Regions from separate parts of the Chryseobacterium sp. CFS2 genome, predicted to be linked through region 3. Evidence: riboswitches for the same ligand, from Rfam matches in the RefSeq annotation. Region 3 holds a riboswitch; each other region holds the start of a gene.
The links. Region 3 has a riboswitch for cobalamin ahead of ODR02_RS11895 (acyl-CoA thioesterase). Riboswitches for the same ligand answer to the same signal wherever they lie in the genome.
Positions count from the first base shown of each region.

Region 1: linked by a shared signal. The riboswitch ahead of ODR02_RS04065 (TonB-dependent receptor plug domain-containing protein) and the one ahead of ODR02_RS11895 (acyl-CoA thioesterase) in region 3 are both predicted to bind cobalamin.
Region 2: linked by a shared signal. The riboswitch ahead of metE (5-methyltetrahydropteroyltriglutamate--homocysteine S-methyltransferase) and the one ahead of ODR02_RS11895 (acyl-CoA thioesterase) in region 3 are both predicted to bind cobalamin.

Region 1 covers NZ_JAZHQU010000002.1:129,386-137,468, reverse strand. Annotated here, with positions in the region: gene ODR02_RS04075 (cytochrome-c peroxidase) at 1-147, shown strand, start outside; gene ODR02_RS04070 (transporter) at 160-1,107, shown strand; cobalamin riboswitch at 1,200-1,384, shown strand; gene ODR02_RS04065 (TonB-dependent receptor plug domain-containing protein) at 1,494-3,527, shown strand; gene ODR02_RS04060 (YncE family protein) at 3,524-4,657, shown strand; gene ODR02_RS04055 (cell surface protein) at 4,672-5,865, shown strand; gene ODR02_RS04050 (DUF5074 domain-containing protein) at 5,902-8,083, shown strand, end outside.
Region 2 covers NZ_JAZHQU010000001.1:53,034-61,116, reverse strand. Annotated here, with positions in the region: gene ODR02_RS00290 (sensor histidine kinase) at 13-1,035, shown strand; gene ODR02_RS00285 (LytR/AlgR family response regulator transcription factor) at 1,039-1,806, shown strand; gene ODR02_RS00280 (Lrp/AsnC family transcriptional regulator) at 1,825-2,286, opposite strand; cobalamin riboswitch at 2,482-2,667, shown strand; gene metE (5-methyltetrahydropteroyltriglutamate--homocysteine S-methyltransferase) at 2,846-5,149, shown strand; gene ODR02_RS00270 (helix-turn-helix domain-containing protein) at 5,309-6,106, opposite strand; gene ODR02_RS00265 (aldehyde dehydrogenase family protein) at 6,223-7,638, opposite strand.
Region 3 covers NZ_JAZHQU010000004.1:441,480-449,562, forward strand. Annotated here, with positions in the region: gene ODR02_RS11890 (hypothetical protein) at 1-789, shown strand, start outside; cobalamin riboswitch at 824-1,003, shown strand; gene ODR02_RS11895 (acyl-CoA thioesterase) at 1,119-1,502, shown strand; gene ODR02_RS11900 (HD domain-containing protein) at 1,555-2,145, opposite strand; gene ODR02_RS11905 (XAC2610-related protein) at 2,147-2,848, opposite strand; gene ODR02_RS11910 (PadR family transcriptional regulator) at 3,403-3,732, shown strand; gene ODR02_RS11915 (PspC domain-containing protein) at 3,744-5,465, shown strand; gene ODR02_RS11920 (1-acyl-sn-glycerol-3-phosphate acyltransferase) at 5,781-6,368, shown strand; gene ODR02_RS11925 (PaaI family thioesterase) at 6,403-6,831, shown strand; gene ODR02_RS11930 (chorismate-binding protein) at 6,990-7,958, shown strand.

The DNA.
Region 1 (8,083 bases), on a different contig from region 3:
GAAGATAATCCCAATCTGGATTCGCAGCTGAAACAGAATGGGCATATAGGTATTGCTATGAACAGTCAGGAAAAACAGTCGATCATTGCATTCCTGAAAACATTATCAGATAAAAGTTTTATATCCAATCCAAAATTTGCAGAATAATTTATAGAAAACATGAAGAAGATTATAGTAATAATAAGTTTAATCCTGTTTGGGCAATATCAGGCAAAAACCATCAGAGATAGCGCATATATAGCTCCGGACAGCTTTAGCAGATTTGATTTTGATGATGATTGTGATGCCTGTGGCTGTGCTGCAGGAAACGGTTCTTCCGGCTTTGAGTCTTTATTGAATCCACAGTTTATCGGAATCAAATACTTTGCCCAGCATTACAAAGCAAAAGAAAACCTATTTGTGAAAGATCTTACACAGGATCAGTATTTCAATACCTTACAGCTTTGGGGAAAGATTCCTTTAACTAAAAAACTGAGTGTATATGCAAGTCTGCCATTCCATTTCCATGAAAAGAAAACCCAACAGGGAGATATCAAAATCAATGGAATCGGGGATCTTAACCTGATGGGAATTTATCAGCTGATGAGTTCTAAAGATAATTTTCACCACTTAAGCGGAGGGTTGGGTGTGAAAATCCCTTTGGGGAAATTCGATGAGAAAGGAGCTTCCGGCGTTAATCCGAGTTTTCAGCTGGGAACCGGAAGCTGGGATTATCAGGCCGCTTTGAATTATAAGTTTCAGAAAAATAAAGTGGCTGTGTTGGTGAATACAGATTATACCATCAAAACGGAGAATAAGAAAAATTACCGATTTGGAAACCAATGGAATTATGCTGCAACAGGTTTTTATCAGGTTGCGGGGAATGAAAAATCTATTTTTTCTGTAAAAACGGGAGTTCAGGGAGAGGTTTATGCTCAGAATAAACAGTTCAATGAAGCCTTGCCTAATACTGCAGGAAGTGCTTTGTATGGGAAATTGGGTTTTGAAGCTTCTTACAAAAGGCTGAGTTTGGGAAGTGAACTCATGCTTCCTATGTATACCCATCTGGCAGGAGGTGATATCGAAGCAAAATCAAGATTCAGTATTTTCCTGAATATTGGAATTTAAATAAAAACCCTTTTGAAAATCATGTTAAAGCTCCTTCGGGAGCTTTAATTGTTTATGAATCATTATTTTAATTGGGGGTTAGGAATAATTTTTTATCTTTGCCGGAATTTGGTGAGCCCTAAAAAGCTCTTAAAAGGGAATCCGGTGAAAATCCGGAACAGACCCGCTGCTGTAAGCTCCACACCAAGGTTTTTGAAGAATATATCCACTGTTTTTTAATGGGAAGGATTTCAAAAATGGAGTAAGTCAGAAGACCTGCCAGAAAATAATCGTTTGACGCTTTCGTGGAATAAAGCTTAGGACATCAATGATTCTGTGCAGTGACAGCTGTGCTTTGTCGTTGCTTTCTTATATCCATTAGCGTCTTCATTATCCTAAATGAGCTAATGGCGGCAAAACAAACTACTTCTGCAATTCATAAAGCTGTTTTCACAATACTGGTGATCACATCTCAACTTTTATATTCTCAAAAAAAGAAAAATGACACTCTGAAGGAGGAATCCATCAAGGCGATTAGTCTTTATAAAAAGAATTTTAAAGAAATTATTCCGGCACAAACCCTGCAAGGTGAGCAGCTGGAAAGACTGAACAGCCATTCAGTTGCTGATGCTTTGCGGTATTTTTCCGGAGTTCAGATCAAAGATTATGGAGGGTTAGGTGGTTTGAAAACCATTAATATCCGCAGTATGGGAAGCCAGCATGTAGGTGTTTTCTATGATGGAATTCAATTGGGAAATGCTCAAAACGGGCTGGTAGATCTCGGGAGATATTCATTAGATGATCTGGAAGAAATATCATTGTATAACGGGCAGAAAAGTGAAATTTTCCAACCTGCAAAAGACTTTGGCTCTTCGGGATCGATCTATCTGCAGCCCAAGACACCCGTATTTAAAGGAACAAGAAAAACCAATCTCGTTATAAGAGCAAAAAGTGCGTCCATTGATCTTTTCAATCCATCATTCCGTTTGGAACAAAAAATATCAGACAGAGTTTCTGCCAGTTTCAGTGGAGAATTCATGCAGAGTGACGGGATTTACAGATTTCGGTATGCCAAGAAATATCCCGATGGCCAGCAGGCTTATGATACCATCGCAAAGAGACAGGATTCAGATATCAGGGCAAAACGTTTTGAAACGTCTATCAATGGCACTTTAAATAACGGAAGCTGGAATATCCGTGGCTACGGTTATATTTCAAACCGTGGGATGCCGGCCCCTATTGTTAACGGCCGTTTTGGTGGAAGAGGAGCGAGACTTTCTGACGAAAATTATTTTGTACAGGCCAATCTGAGAAAAAAACTGTTCCCAAAATTTGAAACACAGCTGAAAGCAAAATTCGCCTACGATTATACTCATTTCATGGATACGGTTCGTTCGCAGTCTATTATTCATACCGATAATACCTATATCCAAAGAGAGCTCTATCTTTCCTCATCCAATATCTATTCTATCACACCCAATTGGGATGTGAGTCTGAGCGGAGATTTTCAATATAATAATCTTGATGCTAATCTTGATAACTTTTCTTATCCTACACGCTATACCACATTGGTGGCATTGGCAACAACCTATCAGTGGAACAGGTTCAAAATTCTGGGAAGCCTTTTAGGAACTTTTACGTTTGAAGAAGTAAGAAAAAACAAAAGACCCGGAGACAGCAGAGAATGGACACCAGCCGTATTTATGAGTTATCAGCCTGAGATCATTCCTGAGCTTACACTTAGAGCTTTCTATAAACGAATTTTCCGACTTCCCACTTTCAATGATTTATATTATACCAATATCGGAAATACCTATCTGAAACCGGAATTTACCAATCAGTATGACGTAGGATTTACTTATCAGAAGAATTATACCAACCATTTCTTTAAAAGCTTTTATGCTAAAGTAGATGGTTACTACAACAAAGTACAGGATAAAATTGTAGCGGCCCCTAATGGAAGTATGTTCCGCTGGCTGATGATGAATCTTGGAATGGTTGAAATCATTGGAGCGGATGTGAATATTCAGACTGAAATGCAATTAGGAAAGGTAAAGCTAAGGCCATTGCTCTCTTACACGTATCAAAGCGCAAGAGATATAAGTGATCCGGAAGATACCTTTTATCGTAATCAGATTCCTTATACCCCATGGCATAGCGGATCATTCAGTTTGATGGCAGATTATAAAGACTGGAGTTTCAATTACAGTGCGATGTATGTAGGAGAAAGATATGATGTGAATCAGGACAATATTCAATACAATTATGTGCAGCCCTGGTACACTCACGATCTGTCTGTTCAGAAAAAATTCAATTGGGCGAATCACCAATTTAAAGTGAGCCTTGAGATGAATAATATTTTCAATCAATACTATGATGTTGTCATCAATTATCCGATGCCTGGAAGAAATTTTAAACTTATTCTAAACTTCACCTTATGAGAAAACTAAACTTTTATTTTTTATTTCTGGTATTAGCTTTTCTTACTTCATGCCGTACAGATGATATTATTGTCCGTCAGGAAGTGGTAGAAGGACTTCCTTCAGAAAATACAGCAATAAAAGGTTTTTACATGCTGAATGAAGGGAATATGGGAAGCAATAAATGTACGCTGGATTTTTTTGATTACACCAAAGGAACCTATTACCGGAATATCTATGCTGAAATCAATCCGAATGTAGTAAAAGAGCTGGGAGATGTAGGAAATGATATCAAAGTCTATGGAAGCAAACTCTATATCGTAGTCAATGTTTCCAATAAAATTGAAGTGCTGGATGCCAAAACCGCTAAACGTATTACTTCCATTCCCCTGCAAAACTGCAGATATCTGGCCTTCAAAGACGGGAAAGCTTATGCCAGTAGTTATGCCGGACCTGTAGCCATTAATCCCAAAGCACCAAAAGGAAAAGTAGTGGAGATTGATACCACTTCTCTTTCTATTCAACGTGAGGTGGTGGTGGGATATCAGCCGGAAGAAATGGAAATTGTAGGCAATAAGTTATTTGTTGCCAATTCCGGAGGATACAAAGCGCCCGATTATGACAATACGGTTTCTGTAATTGACCTGAGCACTTTTACTGAAATCCAAAAACTAAATGTTGCCATCAATCTTCACCACATTAAAAAGGACAATTATGGAGATCTGTATGTAAGCTCAAGAGGAGATTATTATAACGTTCCTTCAAGCCTTTATTTAATTGATGCAGCCACAGGAACTGTTAAAAAAGATTTCCATCTCTCAGTCAGTGAAATGACAATCGTTAATGATAAACTCTATTTCTACGGAAATGAATTCAACTACAATACCCACAGCTATAAAAAAACATTTGGAATCATTGATGTGAAAACAGAAGAGATTATTGCCAACAAAATTTTTGACAAAGAATACGAAACTGCCATTAAAACACCTTACGGCATAGCAGTAAACCCCATCACAGAAGATATCTACATCACAGATGCCAGAAATTATGTATCCATGGGATTTGTGTATTGCTTTGATAAAAACGGACACTTTAAGTGGAAAACGGAGGGAGGAAATATTCCTGCCCACTTTGCTTTTTTATACAAATAATCAAACTTTAAGAAATGAACAGAAATACCTTTACCTATTTAAAAATCGGATTTTTATCAGTTTTCCTCGTAGGAGTGATAGCCTGCAAACATGATGATGAAGATGAATTTACATTTAACGGTCTTGATGATTCCTATTCCATTGAGCGTTTTAAAGTTTTGAGTATTCCTACCCATGCATCAGGATCGGTTACATGGAGCATTAATGATTCTATCATTTCTCAAAATTCAGAACTTGAATTTATCAGTCCGGACGCAGATGCGTATCCTCTGACTTTGAAGATCAACAATAAAGGGAAGGAGCAGATTTATCATTCTAAAATAATCGTTACCAAAGAAAAAACACCTTATAGTAAATATATTTCCAAAGTATTAGAATTCCGTCCTGCTGTAGGACAGTTCATGAATGAAATTCCGGAATATATACCTGGAAATACTGCTGCGAATATGCTTCAGAAAGCAAATGAATCATTGGTAGGAGGGAATTCTACGATGATCAGCCTTGGAGGATATGGCGGTTATGTCGTTTTCGGTTTTGATCATACAATTCCCAATCTGAATGGAAGAGATTTTAAAGTGCTTGGAAATGCATTCTTTGGAAATGATGCTAATGATCAGCGTTCAGGATCTTGTGAGCCGGGAATTATTATGGTGGCCTACGACAAAAATAAAAATGGGAAACCCGATAATGATGAGTGGTACGAAATTGCAGGCAGCGAATATTTCAAAAATACAACCGTAAAAGATTATAGTATTACGTACCATAAGCCTAATGAAAATAAAGTTCCTGTACCCGGGACCGAATTCTGGCAGACTGATGTAGAATATATCAAGTGGAATGATAATCTGGGGAATCAGGGATTTAAAACAAAAAATACGTTTCATGCACAAAGCTATTATCCTTTATGGTTTACAGATCCTTCTTACAGTTTTTCGGGAACCAGACTGGCAAATAACTTCTTCGATCAGAGCGGTGACGGATCCTATTGGGTAGGAAAATCATATGAATTCGGATATGCGGATAATGCTCCGAATACTGATGATGCCTCCAATATTGATATTTCCTGGGCGGTAGACAGAAGTGGAAAATATGTGAAACTTCCGGGAGTCGATTTTATGAAAATATACACAGGAGTTAATCAGGAAGCTGGCTGGCTGGGAGAAGTTTCCACAGAAGTGGCGGGAGCTTACGATTTACACTTCAAATAATAAGTCAATAATACAATCTATTTAAATTAATAAAAAATGAAAAAGTTTTATCTTTTTATGATGCTTTTTCTGTTTGCATGCTTATCAAATGCACAGATAAAAGTTCAGGGTGTACCCAGAAATGATATTTCAGGGATCAGCAAGCTTAATACCACTACAATCAGTTTTTCTGATATTCAGTATTGGGTAGGATCAGGCACCAACCAGGCTGCTTTTGTAGTACAGTGGAACGATGGCAAAAACCCTGATGCTATGGTTTGGGGATTCAAATGGAACGGAAATGCTACAGGTGAAGATATGCTGAAAGCTATTGCTAAAGCAGACCACAGATTATATACACTGCTTTATCAGGGAACGCAGTTTGGATCCGCTGTTGGAGGAATAGGATTTGACCTGAATGGGCAGAATACCAATGCACTGATCAAAAGCGGAAATGCCACTTATCCGCTATATCCGGTGAATGGCTTTGTGAATACTACAGCTTATGATTTTGACAGCTATACGATTGTAGATGCTGCTAATGATCACTGGCAGTCAGGCTGGACCGTGAACGGATACTGGGCATATTGGGTAAAGAACCCTGCGGATGCCGATTTTGGATATTCTAGTGTAGGAGCTTCTTCACGTGTTTTGGAAAACGGTTCATGGGATGTTTGGAATTTTAATGTAGGATTTAATGAAACTCCTATTTCTTCTACCATCACTCCGGTTTCTCCTTATGTGGCTTCCAATAACTTTACCAATGGATATTTCATGGTGAACGAAGAATGGTTTGGCCATACCAATGGTTCCGTAAACTTCATTGACAATAACGGGCAGATCAACTATCGTGTATACAGCAATGCAAATAATAATCAGGCTTTCGGTGCCACTACACAATACGGAACAATCTATGGTGATAAATTCTATTTCGTGTCAAAACAAGCTGCTGATGGAGGAGATACTCAATATACACCTGGAGGAAGATTGGTTGTAGCCAATGCACAGACCATGCAGAAAATTGCCGGATTCAACAATATCGGAGGTGGTGATGGTAGATCATTTGTGGGAGTAAACGAACATAAAGGATATATCGGTACTTCTACAGGAATTGTTACTTTCAATATTGATAATTTACAGGTTGGTTCTTTAATTACCGGAACGGGTGGAACGGGACAGATCGGAAATATGATCCGTACTTCACAATATGTATTTGCGGTGAAACAAGGAGTAGGGATTTTAGTCATAAATCCTAATACAGATACCGTAGTAAGTACTATTGCCGGAGGTTTCTACTCAGTTGCTCAGGCTAAAGACGGAAGTATATGGGGAATTCAGGATCAGAAGCTGATCAGCATCAATCCTACTACTTTTGCAACACAGGTTTACAATATCCCAACAACAAAATATATCGGTGACTGGGGAGCATGGAATGCAGGTAAATTTTCAGCAAGTAACAAAGAAAATGCTTTATACTGGATCAATTCAATCAGCAGCTGGAGTTCAGGAACACAGATTGTAAGATTCGATGTTACTACAAAAACATTTAACGAAAATTTTGCTGCAATCCCAGGGCAGACAGGGCAATTTAAGCAAATTCCTTACGGTGCGGCGCTTCGTATAAATCCTGTTACCGGAGAACTGGTTCTGAATACAACGGAAAGCGGATATGGAGCTCATTATCAGAAAAACTGGATTCATACCTATGATATGACCGGAGCTCTTATCAATACAAAAACACTGAACGATTATTATTGGTTCCCTGCATTGACAGTATTTACCAACAATTCCGTTCCTGTTGTAAGCAACGTTTTACCTTCACAGATTACAGCTGGGAATACCACAACCGTTGATCTGAAATCAATAGTTTCTGATGCAGATAACATGGCGGTATCTGTGGTAAAAACTATAAAATCAAACAGTAATCCTACGGTCGTTTCTGCTGCTATTAACAATAGTGATGAATTGGTTCTGACGCCGCTTGTTTCGGGGACATCTGATATTGTGATCAGCTTTAACTCAAATGGTAAGCTGGTAGAAAAGACAATTACGGTAAACAGTACCACATCAACTTTAGCTACAGCTGAGGTGAAAAAACTGGAATTCAGTATTTATCCGAATCCTGTAACTGATATTCTTATGATTAAAACTCAGGAGAAAATTCAGAATGTTTCTATGTATGATGCTTCAGGCAGAGTAGTAAATGCACAACTGAATAACGGACAGATCAATGTAAGTT
Region 2 (8,083 bases), on a different contig from region 3:
CTTATAAAACTGATGAAAACCATTTTGAAACAGATGCATCAAAACAGATACTTCCTTCTGTTCATTCTGTTGTTTGCCTATGTACAGTCTATTCACACCCGTATAGGAATAAGACGAACACTGGACTGGTATATTTTCACTCCTGAAGCGGCAGTTGTTACCCTTATTAGTGCCTGTATCCTGTTTTTTGTCATTGATTTTTTCATTAAAAACTGGCAAAAGTCATCAACGTTTAGTGTAGCAGAAATGCTGAAAATATTCAGTTTTTCCCTATTAACCTACCTTTTGGTGATGAAAATAATTGGTTTTTTGATTGCTGTTGCTTTTGGAAAAGTGGAGAAAAATTTCAATCAGGAAGTTGTTATTCTTTCTACCTTTTCAGATTTGATAGGAGGGTTTATTTATGGAAGTTTTTTCCTCGCATACCGTTACTACAAAAAGAATACGGAATATCAGAAACAATTGGCTCTTTATGATCATGCCCTGTCTGAAAGTAAAATTAATCAACTGAAAACACAGCTTAATCCTCATTTTTTATTCAATAATCTCAACATTCTGGATCAGTTAATAGAAGAAGACAAATACAAAGCATCGGATTTCCTCAATGAATTTGCAGAGATATACCGTTATGTTTTAGAGGTTTCTGATAAAAAGACCGTGTTTGTAGAAGAAGAACTGGCATTTGCAGAGAAATATTTTAATCTGATACAGTATAAATATGGAAGTGCTTATTCATTAAAAATAAATCATATCAGATCATCAGGGAGGATCATTCCGCTTTCCCTGCAATTGCTGCTTGAAAACGCCGTTCAGCATAATCTGGGAACAGCTGTAAATCCTGTTTTGATCACCGTAGAAATAGATAAAGAAATCACCGTTTCCAATACCAGAATACCCAAGCGAAACAGTAAAAAGACTTCAGGAAGAGCACTCAGTAATCTTAAGGAGCAATATACGCTGTTAACGGATCGGCAGGTAGAAATTATAAAAACAGAAACAGAATTTTCAGTAGTCATTCCCATAATTCCAGCATAAAATATGATAAAAGTTGTAATCATCGAAGACGAAATTCCGGCAAGAAACAAATTAAAACGTTTCATCAGCGAGCTGGAAAGACCCGTGGAAATTGTTTCGGAAATAAGTACTGTAGAAGAAGCCATTGCTTTTCTTAAAAACTCAACGGTTGACCTGATTTTTTCTGATATTGAATTATTAGATGGAAATGCCTTTGAAATCTATGATCAGGTGAATATTTCATGTCCGGTTATCTTCACTACCGCGTATGACAGTTTCTGGATGAATGCTTTTGAAAGCAACGGGATTGAATATCTTTTAAAACCATTTTCGCAGAGCCGTTTTCAAAAGGCTTGGGATAAATTTATTCTATTGGGAAATACAGCATCAGAGCCGGAGGATGTTTGGGTAAAACTTCAGCAAATACTAAATAACAGCCCTGTGGAGAAAAGCTATAAGAAACGATTTTCGGTCAGCTCACATCAGGGAATCTATTTTATCAATACGGAAGACATTACTTTCTTTGAAGCGGAAGAAGGGATTGTCTTTGCTTTTGATACAACAGGAAAAAAACACCTGTTGAATGAATCTACTCTGAAAGAAATTGAAACCCAGCTCAATGCTTCAGATTTTTTCAGGATCAACCGCAGTGCACTCGTCCAGAAAAAGCATATTGAAAGAATAGAACGTTACAATAAGAATACACTTTCCGCCCAGATAAAAGGTCAGAAAGATCATCTTATTACAAGCCAGAGCAATACATCTGCTTTCAGAAAATGGATTGAAGAATAAAACCGGTTTCCTGTTCAATTAAATGGTAAGTCCATGGTTGTTTTTCACTTCAGCCATGACAAATGTACTGTGGGTACTCCCGATGGAATCTACAGATCCCAGTTTATTAAATACGAAATCCTGGTAATGTTTCATATCTCTTACCTGAACTTTCAGAAGGAAATCAAAATCTCCGGAAATATTGTAGCATTCGGCAACTTCTTCAATCTCCAGAATTTCTTTTACAAAGTCATAGCCTACAGATCTGTCGTGAATTTTAAGCTTGATTTGGCAGAAAACGGTAAATCCACGGTTGAGTTTTTCAGCATCCAGAACGGCTGCATATCTTTTAACAAACCCTTCCTGTTCCAGCCTTTTTACTCTTTCAAAAACCGGTGAAGTAGAAAGGTTCACTTCTTTAGCAAGTTCTTTAACGGTCAGTTTGGCATTTTTCTGGAGCAGCCTGAGCAGCTGTAAATCCTTGTCATCGAGTTGTTCCACAGAATATTATTCTTTTAAATGATTAAAACAATCAAATATATAGAATTATATGCTTTTATTTTTATTTTTAAAAGTTTATTTTGCTTAATTTTTACTTATTTATTGTGCTTTTATTCTGTATTGCTAATTTTACACAAAATTAAAAACTTTTACTGGAAGCAATTGTTAAAGGTAAAAGTACAGTTCTTTATAGATACTTCATCAAACAGGAAAGGTTTTACTTAAGGTAGATTAATAGGGAATCGTGTGCAAATCACGAGCTGTCGCGCAACTGTAAGTAACACACCAAAAGTTTCTGTCTTTGTATATCCACTGCCAAAAGCGGGAAGGATGACGGAAACTGTTACAAGTCAGGAGACCTGCCTTTACTGAATTGACAATGCTTTCGCGGGCTGAAGCTTTTGGGTCATACAGATGATAGATCAGATTCATGTATTTTTCTTTCTGAAGGAAATGCACTGTCTGCTATGTCATTACTTTCCTGAAACTTTTTCCGCTAAAACATAACGAAGCATTTTAAAGCACTTTCCTATTAAGTTTAATTAAAAAGTTTAAAAAAATGCAAACTCACATTCTGGGCTATCCGCGTATTGGTAGCAAAAGAGAACTCAAAAAAGCCTGCGAACAATATTGGTCAGGTAAAATTCTTTTGGAAGAACTTCTGAATACAGGGAGAACTCTCTGTAATCAAAACTGGAATATTCAGAAAGAAGCCGGCATAGATCTTATCCCGTGCAACGATTTTTCCTATTATGATCAGGTATTGGATATGAGCCTTGTAGTAGGAGCAATTCCTTCACGTTACCATGAGGTGGTGCTTAAAAAGAACAACTCTGAGCTGGATCTTTATTTCGCGATGGCAAGAGGATACCAGAAAGAAGGGTTGGACATTACAGCAATGGAAATGACCAAGTGGTTTGATACCAACTATCACTACATTGTCCCGGAATTTTATAAAAACCAGCAATTTAAATTAAGCTCAGATAAAATTTTCAATGAATTTTCCGGAGCGAAACAGGCGGGTATCAATGCAAAACCTGTAATTATAGGGCTTGTTACTTATCTGTTATTAGGAAAAGAAAAAGAAGAAGGATTTGATAAACTGGATCTGGCTGGAAATCTTCTTTCTGTATATACGGAAATTTTAACCAAACTTCAGGAGCAGGGTGCTGAATGGATTCAGTTTGATGAACCTTTTCTGGCTCTGGATTTAACTGAGAAAGCAAAAGAAACCTATCTTTCTGTGTATTCAGAAATAAGAAACCGTTTCCCGAAACTGAAATTCATTGTTGCCACTTATTTCGACGGATTAAAAGATAATGCATCGCTTGCTGTTTCACTTCCGGTGAATAGTTTGCATATCGATTTGGTTAGAAATCCGGAACAATTGGATGATATTCTGAATCGTATTCCGGAAAACCTAAGTCTTTCGTTAGGAGTAATTGATGGCAGAAATATCTGGAAAAATGATTTTGAAAAGTCATTGTCTTTCATCAGAAAAGCTGTTGACAAATTAGGCTCTGAAAGGATTTTGATTGCACCGTCATGTTCATTGCTTCATTCTCCTTGCGATCTTGATTTTGAAACGAACCTTAACCCTGAGATTAAAAACTGGCTTGCTTTTGCTAAACAGAAAGTAGAAGAAGTGGTGACGCTTAAAGAACTGGTATCAGGAACGGAAAAAGAACACATTCTTGAGGTATTTGAAGAAAATAAAAAAGCCATTGAAAGCAGAAGAACCTCTTCTCTTATCCACAATGATCAGGTAAAACAAAGATCAAATGCGGTCACTGAAAAGGACGCACAAAGAATAAATGCCTTCAAAACCCGTAAAGAAGAACAGCAGCAAGTCCTGCAGCTTCCTTTGTTTCCCACTACAACAATCGGGTCATTCCCGCAGACAACAGAGGTAAGAAGCTGGAGAGCTAAATTCAAAAAAGGAGAACTTACCGCGGAGCAATACGATATTTTATTAAAAGAAGAAACTCAGAGAACCATTCGCTGGCAGGAAGACATCGGCATTGATGTATTGGTGCATGGAGAATTTGAGCGTAATGATATGGTGGAATATTTTGGAGAACAGCTGGAAGGATTTGTGTTCACCAAAAACGGATGGGTACAGAGCTACGGAAGCCGTTGTGTAAAACCTCCTGTGATCTTTGGTGATGTTTCCCGCCCGACTCCTATGACGGTGTATTGGTCTCAGTATGCCCAATCTCAAACGGAAAAATGGGTAAAAGGAATGTTGACGGGTCCTGTGACGATTTTACAGTGGTCTTTTGTACGTGATGATCAGCCTCGTTCAGAAACGTGCAAGCAGATTGCGCTGGCAATCCGTGATGAAGTAGTGGATCTGGAAAAAGCCGGAATCAGAATTATTCAGATTGATGAACCTGCTATCAGAGAAGGGCTTCCTTTAAGAAAAGCAGACTGGCAGAATTATCTGAAATGGGCGGTTGAAGCTTTCAGAATTTCAGCAAGTGGAGTGGAAGATGCTACACAAATTCATACCCATATGTGTTATTCAGAATTCAATGATATTATTGAAAATATTGCGGATATGGATGCAGACGTGATTACTATAGAATGCTCCCGTTCTCAGATGGAACTGCTGAATGCCTTTGCAGATTTTAAATATCCGAATGAAATTGGTCCCGGAGTATATGATATCCACTCACCAAGGGTTCCGTCAAAAGAAGAAATGATTGAACTGTTGAGAAAAGCACAAAACGTAATTCCTGCCAACCAGCTTTGGGTAAACCCGGACTGCGGACTGAAAACAAGACACTGGGAAGAAACAGAAAAAGCTTTAATAGCAATGGTAGCTGCCGCTAAAGAAGCCTCAGTAGAATATGCACTTTAAAAAACTTTAAAATAATTAGATTCAATAATTCAGGTCGTGTCATGATTTTATGGCACGATCTGTTTCTTTTTAAAGGGTTAAAATGGGAGTGAGAGATACGAATCCATTCATTTTTATATTCTATTTTTGCATCCGGTTATATTTTAAAAGAGATCTAAGTTATTTGGCCTGTAATGTACTGGGTGGATAGCCAAACTGTTTTTTAAATGCAAAAGAGAAATGGGATAAATTTTCAAACCCCAGATCCAGATAGATGTCAGAAACTGATCTGCCTTTTTGGGTAAGCAAAAAATGAGCTTCTTTCAGTCTTCGAAGCTGCAGCCATTGTCTTGGAGGAATTCCAAAAATCTTTTGAAAATCTCTTTTAAATGCAGACAGGCTTCTTCCCGTTAAATAAGCAAAACGCTCTACATTGACATTGAAATGAAAATTTTTATTCATAAAAGCTTCGATATCTATTTTATAAGGTTCAGAAAAATCGAATAAAATATCCTTAAGGCCGGGATCATGATTAAGCATGAGAAGTAAAGCTTCCTTTTGTTTGAGACGCAGAAGCTCTGTGGAAGAAGGAAGATTCTCATAAGCGAGCAGAGAATACATAAAGGCTGTTAATGCCTTTTGATCCGGTTTTATGAAGGCCGGGATATTATCTTTTTTCTCTGCCTGATATCCGTATTCACGGCTGAAATCACGTAAGATGGCTTCGTCAAAATAAATGGTTACAGTTCTTATTTCACCGTCTTTAGGTGGATATTTTGCAAATTTTAATAAACGGTTTTTCCTTGCAGAGTAGAGTTCTCCTTCTTTAAATATCGTCTTTGTAATCCCGTCATTCAGCTCCATTTCTCCGGAAAGAACAAGTCCCAGACTGTGAATCCGTGAAAACTGTTCACCTTCCCTGAATTCTGAAAAATGACAGGAATAATTGATGGGTAAAGGAATAGTATTTTCGCTCATAGCTCACGCGGATATTTCTGGATGGATTCTTCTTCAAACTTACAAAACTTTTTTAGGATCATAGAATCTTCACAGCAAAACGATCCTGAGAACATTCTGCTGTGAAGAAAATACCATTAGGAAAGGATGGCTTTAGGTTCTAAATAGGCTTCCAGCCCAAATACACCATACTCACGTCCGATACCGCTCTGTTTAAAGCCTCCGAAAGGGGCATAAGGATCATGGGCAAACCCGTTAATACAGATTCTTCCGGCATCAATCTGTGCTGCCACACGCTCCGCATGCTCTTTGTCGGCAGAACTGATGTAAGCTGCCAGGCCATAAGTGGTATCATTGGCAATAGCAATGGCTTCTTCTTCATTAGTGTAAGGAATAATGGATAGGACAGGTCCGAAAATTTCCTCCTGTGCAATACGCATATCATTACGAACATTGGTAAAGATGGTTGCCTTTACGAAATTACCGTTTTCAAGACCTTCCGGTTTCCCTTCACCACCAGCGAGAAGAGTAGCACCTTCTTCCTGTCCAAGGCGGATATAACTTTGTACTCTGTCAAATTGTTTAGCGCTTACCATTGGCCCTACAAGAGTATCTTCTTCATTGGGATTTCCTACTTTTACCTGTTGTACCGCTTTTTTAGCAAGTTCATTCACTTCATCCAGCTTATTTTTTGGAACAAGCAATCGGGTAGGAGCAATACATGCCTGCCCATTGTTCATATACGCCCCGAAAACAGCCATAGGAATTGCTTTATCAAAATCAGCATCTTCAAGGATAATATTAGGAGACTTTCCGCCGAGTTCTAAGGTGACTCTTTTCATGGTATCAACCGCTCCTTTGGCAATTGCTTTTCCTGTAAGGGTGGATCCGGTGAAAGATATTTTAGCAATATCCGGATGCTGGGTGATTTCATTTCCCACTACATTTCCTAATCCGTTTACAATATTGAATACGCCCTCTGGTAGCCCTGCTTCATGAAAACATTCAGTAAGAACCTGGGTTTGCACAGCACTCATTTCACTAGGTTTGATAACGGCTGTACATCCGGCAGCAATGGCGGTAGCCAGTTTATTACAGATGAAGCTGTTGCTGGCATTCCATGGAGTAATGATTCCTACAACACCCAAAGATTCAAAACGGACTTTAGAATTTCCGACTGTTTTTTCAAAGTCATAAGATTCCAGAGTGGTAATAGTGCTGGTAAAAGCTGATATGGCATTCTGAAGACTCATTCTGCAGAATTGTAATGTTCCTCCGTATTCATTCACCATGACGGATACAAGCTCATCTTCACGTTTGCTTACTGCTTCATGCAGTTTTTTAAGAAAACAGATACGTTCTTCTTTCGTTGTTTTTGAAAATGTAGCAAAGGCTTTTTTTGCTACGGCGATGGCCATTCTGGTGTCTTCTTCATTTCCCAAAACTACCTCTCCGGTTTTTTGATTGGTAGAAGGATTTATAAGATCAAAAGTTTCTGTTCCTTTTGGCGTAACAAATTCGCCGTTGATGTAAATTTTATTTATCTGTATCATTTTGATGATTTTAATACCACAAAGTTCGGCAGAAATGAAAAGGCTGAGTTTGTTGTATAGTTCAAATTTTGTTTGTTGTATGGTTCACTTTATAACCTGTGAATTTTTATTTTTTGAATTTAAATGTCACAATGCCCTGTCCTTCGATAAAATTGACTACTTTTATCATAACCAAGTAAATAACCCGTTTTGAGAACAACTCTTAAACTTATTATCGCTTAGTATCAGTCTTCGTAACCACAGGCTGATCGTTCTTTCGTTTGGGTAATTCTCTACCCGAACTGGTTTTCATTTCATCATATTATTCACTGCATTGCCCGCAAAGGGTAGCTGTATCTGTTATTTTGGTTTTGACAATTACTATTGATCAGGAACCAAAATATACGGCAAACGATACCTTGAGAAATACTCTTTAAGTTAAAAGCCGGATGCATGTAACATCCTT
Region 3 (8,083 bases):
ATAAATAAAGCATTCTATTTATCCGCATTCAGTATTTTATCTATAGCTTTTGTAAAAGGGCAGACAAAAGTTCCTTTTGGAGTTGTAAAAGCTGAAGAAGGATATGCCAACGTACGTGTACATAAAGACGACTACCGAAAAATTGTAGACAAGATCCGTATGCGTAAAGGAGATGTTTTTGTTTATGTAAAACCGGCTCCGGGAGAAACAGAGTGGATCTGGATCAAATATCCGGAGAAACAGGATGATGACAAGCCTTTTGTACGTTATGAAACTCTTGATAAAGAAGGAATGGTAAATAAAGGACGTATTGCCTATGTAGATCAGCTTCCCGCCTATACTCCTTCTAAATCTAAAAACGGAAGATCAATTATTTTCACAGACAATTCCGATCCTAAAATCCCTACCGCCCAAAGAAGCAAAGTAGTGATTGATGTCTATCCTTCCAATGCAGGATACCGTAAAAAGGAAAAAGATGCTGAAGGAAAAATTCTTACCATTGATAAAGTAAAACCATGGGGAATAGGAAATGATCTTCCTGAAGGAATGACTGAAATCAAATCCATCAGAGTACAACAGCCCGGAAGAGGTTCTGTTTTTGTAAGAGAAGCCATCAAAAATATGTTCCAGCCTACCATGGATTTTGAGAACATTGGAGTAACTTCCCTTGACAACGATAATATTTTCCTTTATATGATCAATGGTTCAGGAGAAAACAGATATACAACTCTTTGGACAATCAAAAAAGGAAGAGTAATCAGCCAGATTATTTATCATAATCCGGAATAAATTCATTATTTTTGCACCCGAAAAAGTTTTACGCTTATTCATCATAGAAATTGGTTCTGCATCACTGCAGATTAAAAGGGAACCGTGTGAAAATCACGGACTGTCGCGCAACTGTAAGTAACTGAAATCTTTATCAAAGATCCACTGTGCGAGGCATGGGAAGGAGATAAAAGATGTTACAAGTCAGGAGACCTGCCTTTTTCTTAAACAAGTAACTTTCGCGATTTGAAGTTGTATTGATCTGATGAATTGTTTCAGGAATTTCCGAATTTCCTGTTATTATTCTGTTGTTTGATATTATTTCATTTCGCTTTAATTAATAATGAAATATGACTACAGAAGAAAGAATTGAAGCCTCCGAAACCAGAATTTTTAAAGCGGTTTTCCCAAACACAACCAATCATTATGATACCCTTTTTGGTGGTACGGCTATGCAGCTGATGGACGAAGTAGCTTTTATTACCGCTACCCGTTTTGCCAGAAAAAGAGTGGTAACGGTAAGCAGCGACAAAATAGATTTCAAAAAACCGATTCCTGCCGGAACGATTGTTGAACTGATCGGGAAAGTTTCATACGTGGGGAAAACCAGTATGAAAGTGAACGTTGAAATTTACACAGAGCAGATGTATTCGTATGAAAGAGAGAAAGCCATCGTAGGTGATTTTACTTTTGTAGCGATTGACGAATTCAAGAAACCAATCCAGATACTATAAATAAAGAATCGGGCGGCCAGAGGCCGCCCGATTCTTTTTATTTTCATTAAGGTTATTTCAACACTTTTTCTGTTTCCAGACTTCTGTTCAGTAAAAGTTCAAAAGCCTCTCCCATTTCATCCGATGCTCTACTGATGGCATTTTCAAGCATATTCCGGATTTGTTTTTCGGTAACTCCGGCTTCCGTCCAGCTTTTTCCTGTGGTATGGGAATTTAAAATAAACGGCATGATTCTGTCGATTCCACAGGCAAAAATAGCATCAGGTGTTTTCTCATCTTCAAATTCCAGCCATAGATTAAAGAATTCTGAACGCAAAGGTTCATCCAGAATTCCAAAGATCTTTTGAGCAGATGCTTTCTCTCTTTCAAACTTACCTACCATTGCTTTTTCATCAAAAATAAAAGTATCTCCGGCTTCTATCTCCACCAGATCATGAATGGAAAGCATTCTTATCACTCTCAATAGATCAATATCCGCACGGTTTTTAGCATACGGATAAAGGATCTGAGCCAGAATAATAATCTGCCAGGAATGTTCCGCCGTATTCTCTCTTCGGGAATCGTCTGCATTATAATTTCTTCGCTGTACATTTTTAAGCGCATCTACAGCCAGGATAAAATCTATCTCTTTCTGAATTTTCATCTTACTTCTTATTTCTGTTATATTGATCTGAAGGATATACCTTTATTTTGGTAATCCATTTATTATTAAGCTTTTCTTTAGTGGTTACTTTCACGCGCCCTTCAACGGTCATATCTTCCTCTTTTTCAAAGACCTTATCAAGTCCCTTATTCGGAATTACAGCATATTCTGTCGTAAAAAGATCACAGCATCCTGATTTCCCAAAAGTAATAAGGCGTTTACGTTTAGCATCAACCTCGAAAATATCAAAGGAATTGGAAGCAAGCTCCGTAAGCTCCTTACTCTTCACAAAAGCCATTCTTGTACTGTTGAATACGTATACATCATAAGAGGCAGAACTGTAATTTCCCATATTCCCATTCCTTACTGCTATATCCTCTGTTCCATCAAAATTAAAATCATCAATGATCACAGGGCTTTGTTCATTCTTTAACGGAAGCATTTTTCCCGGTATTAGCTTTTCGCCCTGATTCAGATTCAGCACAAGATGATCAGATATAAAAGTCTGTACCTTTGTATTTTTATGATTGTACAATTCTACAGTTCCTTTTCCGCTGCATTGTCCATCATAGCAATTCTCCACCTGGATGATGGCATCATAACTCTTCGATGCATTTTTAACTTCAAACTGATACTGTCCAAAACAGGCAGGTCCTAGTAAAACAAAAGTCGGTAAATGCTTATACTTATTGAATAAATTCATGGTAATAGTAAATGATTTAGGTGTTTTTTTCCTAACAAAAATACGAATCTTAAGGCCGATCTCAAAATTCAGAAGTCATTATCTCCCCGAGTTTGAAACAACTAAATCCTTTGAAATAGAAGTTTATTTATTTCTGAGAAGCTGTTTCCCGCTATCCGTTCATACTCCTCGCTTCTCTACGATGCCTTTGCTGCTGCGGGGTAACCACTGCTATCGGGGCTATGATATGAGTAATGAGTGATAAATGATAAGTGATAAGTGATAAGTGATAAGTGATAAAAGATCATTTTTTCTCTCCAATTTTCAAAATTCTATTTAAAAATTTAAATATTTTCAGACATTTTCTTGTAAAATTCGTTTTACTCAAAATTGACGACAAAAATTATTATATTGATTTTCAATACTTTAAATGATTTATTTTAAAAATTACACTACTTTGTATTGCATAATACCATTTTATTTACATATCTTTGTAATGTAAAATCGAAATAGGTACAACTAGCTAGGTTCCGAACTTCGAAAATTATATAACTAATTAACAAAACTTATCAAAGATGAATACCGAAAATACCAAAGCGCAAATGCGAAAAGGAATTCTGGAATTCTGTATTCTAAGTCTCATCAATAACCGCGAAATGTATGTTTCCGATCTTATTGACGAACTGAAAAAAGGAAAACTGGATGTAGTGGAAGGAACCCTCTACCCTCTTCTTACAAGACTTAAAAACGGAGAGTTTCTCTCTTACAGATGGGAAGAATCTACAGGAGGACCACCCAGAAAATATTATCAGATCACAGAAAAAGGAAAACTTTTCCTGGATGAACTTCAAAATACATGGAATGAGCTGACAGCCTCAGTAAACCAAATCACCCAACAAAATTAAAAAACAAAGCTATGAACAAGACACTCTCAATAGGACTCGCAGGTTTTTCTTTTACCATAGAAGAACACGCATATATAAAGCTCAGCGATTACCTGAATGCACTGAGAAGCTCACTTGAAGCTTCAGAAGCAGATGAGGTAATGCATGACATAGAAATAAGAATGGTGGAGATTTTCAAAGATTCTTTAGGAAAACGTGAAGTGATTAACGATACCGATGTAGAAAAGGTAATCGCACAAATCGGAAGCCCTGAAAAAATCGAAGAACAGGAAGAGGCTTATTTTTCTGAAAAAACATCTACCAGAAAAAATAATTCAGGAACCGGTTATACAGATAAAAAACAACTGTTCCGTGATCCGGAAAAACAAAAAGTAGCAGGGGTTTGTGCAGGTTTAGCTCAATATGTAGGAATGGATATTACTACCATGAGAGCAATCTGGCTGGGAATCTTCGTATTAGGAATTTTTACCGCAGCAATTTCCTCTTCATTAATAGGTCTTTTATATGTAATCCTTTGGATCGTACTTCCAAAAGCTGAAACCGCAGCAGATTTCCTGAAAATGCAGGGAAAGCCTATGAACTTCGACAATCTTAAGAATGAGTCTAATAAATTGGTACAATTTGCCAATGAATCTACTCAGAGGGTCGGAGAAATCTATACAGAAAACAAACCTTATATCAACAATGCAAGCAGCGGAATCTGGAATGTATTCAAGTATATCGTAGGAGGATTCTTTGTATTAATGGCTGTAGGAAGTATTATTGGAGTATTTGTATTATTCGGACTTTTCGGAATGGATACAGATTTCCCCGGAGCTAATGAAATCAGATTCTACATGGATGACCAGGGACTTGATAAAGTACTGGCTGCGATGATGGTGATCGGAAGCTTAATTCCGGCAATCCTTTTCAGCTTATTAAGCATCAAGATCTTCTCTCCGAAAACAAAACTGAGAAATATCGGATGGGTTGTAGGTGGTTTATTCCTTCTTTTGATCGGACTTGGAACTTATTTCGGAATCAGCATGGCTAAAAAAGACATGATTTACAAAGGAAACAAGGAAGATGTAGAAAACGTAGCCATCAACACTACTTCAGATACAGTGTATGTAGATGTAAAACAAATCAACATTCCTCAGAACTTTAAAGCCTATAACAATGATATTTATTCTGATAAAAGATCTGTTTACGAAGAAGACTATGTGTCTGTAGATGTAACAAGAAAACCAGATATCAAAACACCATATCTGATCATTAAAAAAGAAGGAAAAGGCTATAATTTCCCAATCCAGCTTACTGTTCCTGTAGAAGTGGTAAACAATAAAGTTCTTCTTCCAAACTATATAAAGTATCCTTATGAGCACAGATTCAGAGATTACAGACTGGATTATGAACTTGTAGTTCCGCAAAAAACAGTGGTTATATCCATGAAAAAAGACCATATCAACATGTATGGAGATTTAGACGGAGACGGTATCAATGATGAAGATCAGGACCAGGATGAAGACAACAACAATGTAAGAATTGAAAAAAATAAAATCACGGTAAACGGTTCCAGTATTGAGTACAACTCTGATGATAAGGACAGTATCATCGTAAATGGAAAAAAAGTTCCGAACAACCAGGCAAAGAAAGTTATTGATTCTGCAGTATCCAATATCAAAAAATCAAATAAAGATATGGACATCAAAATCAAAGACGGAAAAAACGAAATTTCCATACAAACTAAATAATTAACTTCAGAGAGTGGTAGAAGGTGTGAGTGGATGGCAACCGTTTGAAATTCACACCCTTCTTCTCTCAGAAAAGTGAAAATAAAACGCTATTTAGTTTCTTATGTGAAAAAAAAGGTTTAATTTCGTAAAGCTAAAATTTAATAACCAATCAACCAAAAACACAGCTTCACCATGATACAATTTGCAATGGAATTCGTAATGAAAATCGTAGATTTAATTAGCGGTTTGTTTTAAGAGCAATAATATTTCAATATATTTGTAAAGTATAACCAAAGTTTGGTTATACTTTTTTGTTTTTAATTCAAGAAATCTATGAAAAAGCTGTTAGGCAAAGCAATGTTAAAAGTATTAGGTTGGAAAGTCGTTCTACAGGGCGATGTCAACAATCTCAACAGGTGTATCCTTGTGGTAGCACCGCATACTCATAATATGGAATACATTTTAGGAAATTTCGCCTATTGGTCTTTGGAAAAACCTCTGAAAATTATCATTAAAGATGCACACACCAAAGCCTGGTATGGAAGTATCGTAAAAGGACTTGGAGGTATTGGTATAGACAGAAGCCAGAAAAACGATCTTGTAAACTTCGTAGCCAACCAGTTTTCCAAAGAAGATTTCAGCCTTGTTATTACTCCGGAAGGAACCAGAAGCTGGGTTCCGAAATGGAGAAAAGGATTCTATCATATGGCTTTGGCTGCAAAAGTTCCTATTGTGCTGGCAGCAGGTGATTTTAAAAGAAACATTGTTTACCTGGGCTACACCATTCCTTACGAAAGGATAGCATCAGTACCTTTTTCAGAAATTATGCAGGAAATTCAGGACTATTACGTGAAAAATGATATCGTTCCTAAAGTTCCGGAAAACTGGAATCCCAATATTATGGGAACCGAACAGAGCTAGAGGCAAGAGGCAAAATTAATTATCAATTATAAAAATGAAAGGTCAGACAAAAGAAGAAATATTAGCATTCATCAATAACTGGGGAGATGTAACTCTTGCCAAGACACTTGAAATAAAATTCATCGATATTGATCTCGAAAATGAAACCCTTACCGCAACAATGCCTGTTCTTCCAAGAACCCACCAGCCGTTTGGAATCATGCATGGAGGAGCGAGCTGTGTTTTAGCTGAGACTTTGGGTTCAAGCCTGTCTAATATTTTTATCGATGGCGAAAAATATTACGGAGTGGGAACCAATATCAATTCTAACCATTTAAGAAGCAAAAAAGAGGGTATTGTAACGGCTACAGCACGTTTTATCAGAAAAGGCAAAACAATGCATGTTTCTGAAATTGAAATCCGTGATGAAAAGGGTGTTTTGATCAACCATACAACCATGACAAATAATATTATTCACAGATAAGTTGTAACAACATATAAAAAATAAAGAGCTTAAAATAAATTTAAGCTCTTTTTATTTTGACATCTTTAAGACTAATAATACCTTTGCAGAAAGGAAAATCAACCTGGGAATTTCCTATATTATTTCCCGCTGATGATTTTCAAAATCCTTCTTAACTCATGATTTATTTCAAACTTCCTTTCGATGAAAGACTTCTGTCTGCTGATGAAAAAAACTCAAAGAATGCAGTCAGCTTTTTTTCCTATAATGGCTTAGATCAAATTAGCTTCAGCGGAGATATTTTTGAAATTAATTCTGTAGAATTTTCCCATACTTCAATTACAAATGAAGACCTAACCAATGATCCTACAAATTCTCCTGCCGAAACTAAAGAAGAATACTGCAAAACACTACAGGAAGTGATTGAGGTGATTAAAGATCATAATCTGCCAAAGCTTGTTTACTCCAGAAGAAAGATCTTTATAGACTTTACACTCATCAATTATAAAGAGAGCTTTAAAAATCTATGTGAATCCTATCCCAATGCATTCAGGTACTTGTTTAATGACGGACAAAATGCCTGGATGGGTGCTTTCTCTGAAGTATTAGGAAAGTTTAATAAAAGGACTCACGAGTTTGAAACCATGGCTCTTGCCGGAACTCTTCCTGTATCTGAGGAATGGTCTGAAAAAGAAATTGAAGAACAGAAGCCGGTTACGACTTACATTCAGGATATCCTTAAAAACTATTCAGACACGGTACAACAATCGGAAACCTATGACCATATTTCCGGTAATATCAAACATTTACGAACCGATTTTAAAACCAGCATAAAACCTGAAGATCTGGACAGCATTATTCAGGATCTGCACCCTACTCCCGCTGTCTGTGGGATTCCAAAAGATTTTTGTAACGAAAATATCCGTAAATACGAAAAATTTCCCCGCGAATTCTATGCCGGTTATATAAAAGTTGAAACAGAAGATAGTATTTTATACTTTGTCAATCTGCGCTGTGCCAGACTTTATAAAGATGCTGTACATGTTTTTGTAGGAGGAGGAATAACAGCTCAAAGTGACCCGGAAAAGGAATGGAGAGAAACAGAACTGAAGTCTGAAGCCATATTGAAAAACCTGGTTATTTCTTAAAAGATATTTTTTTTATATGTGAGAATTTCCCAACACATTTCACAGATTTTTAGAAGTGTTTACGCTCATTTTTCTTTGCTCAGTGGCAACGCCTTTGCAAATCGGTTTTAAAGCCATTTATCATC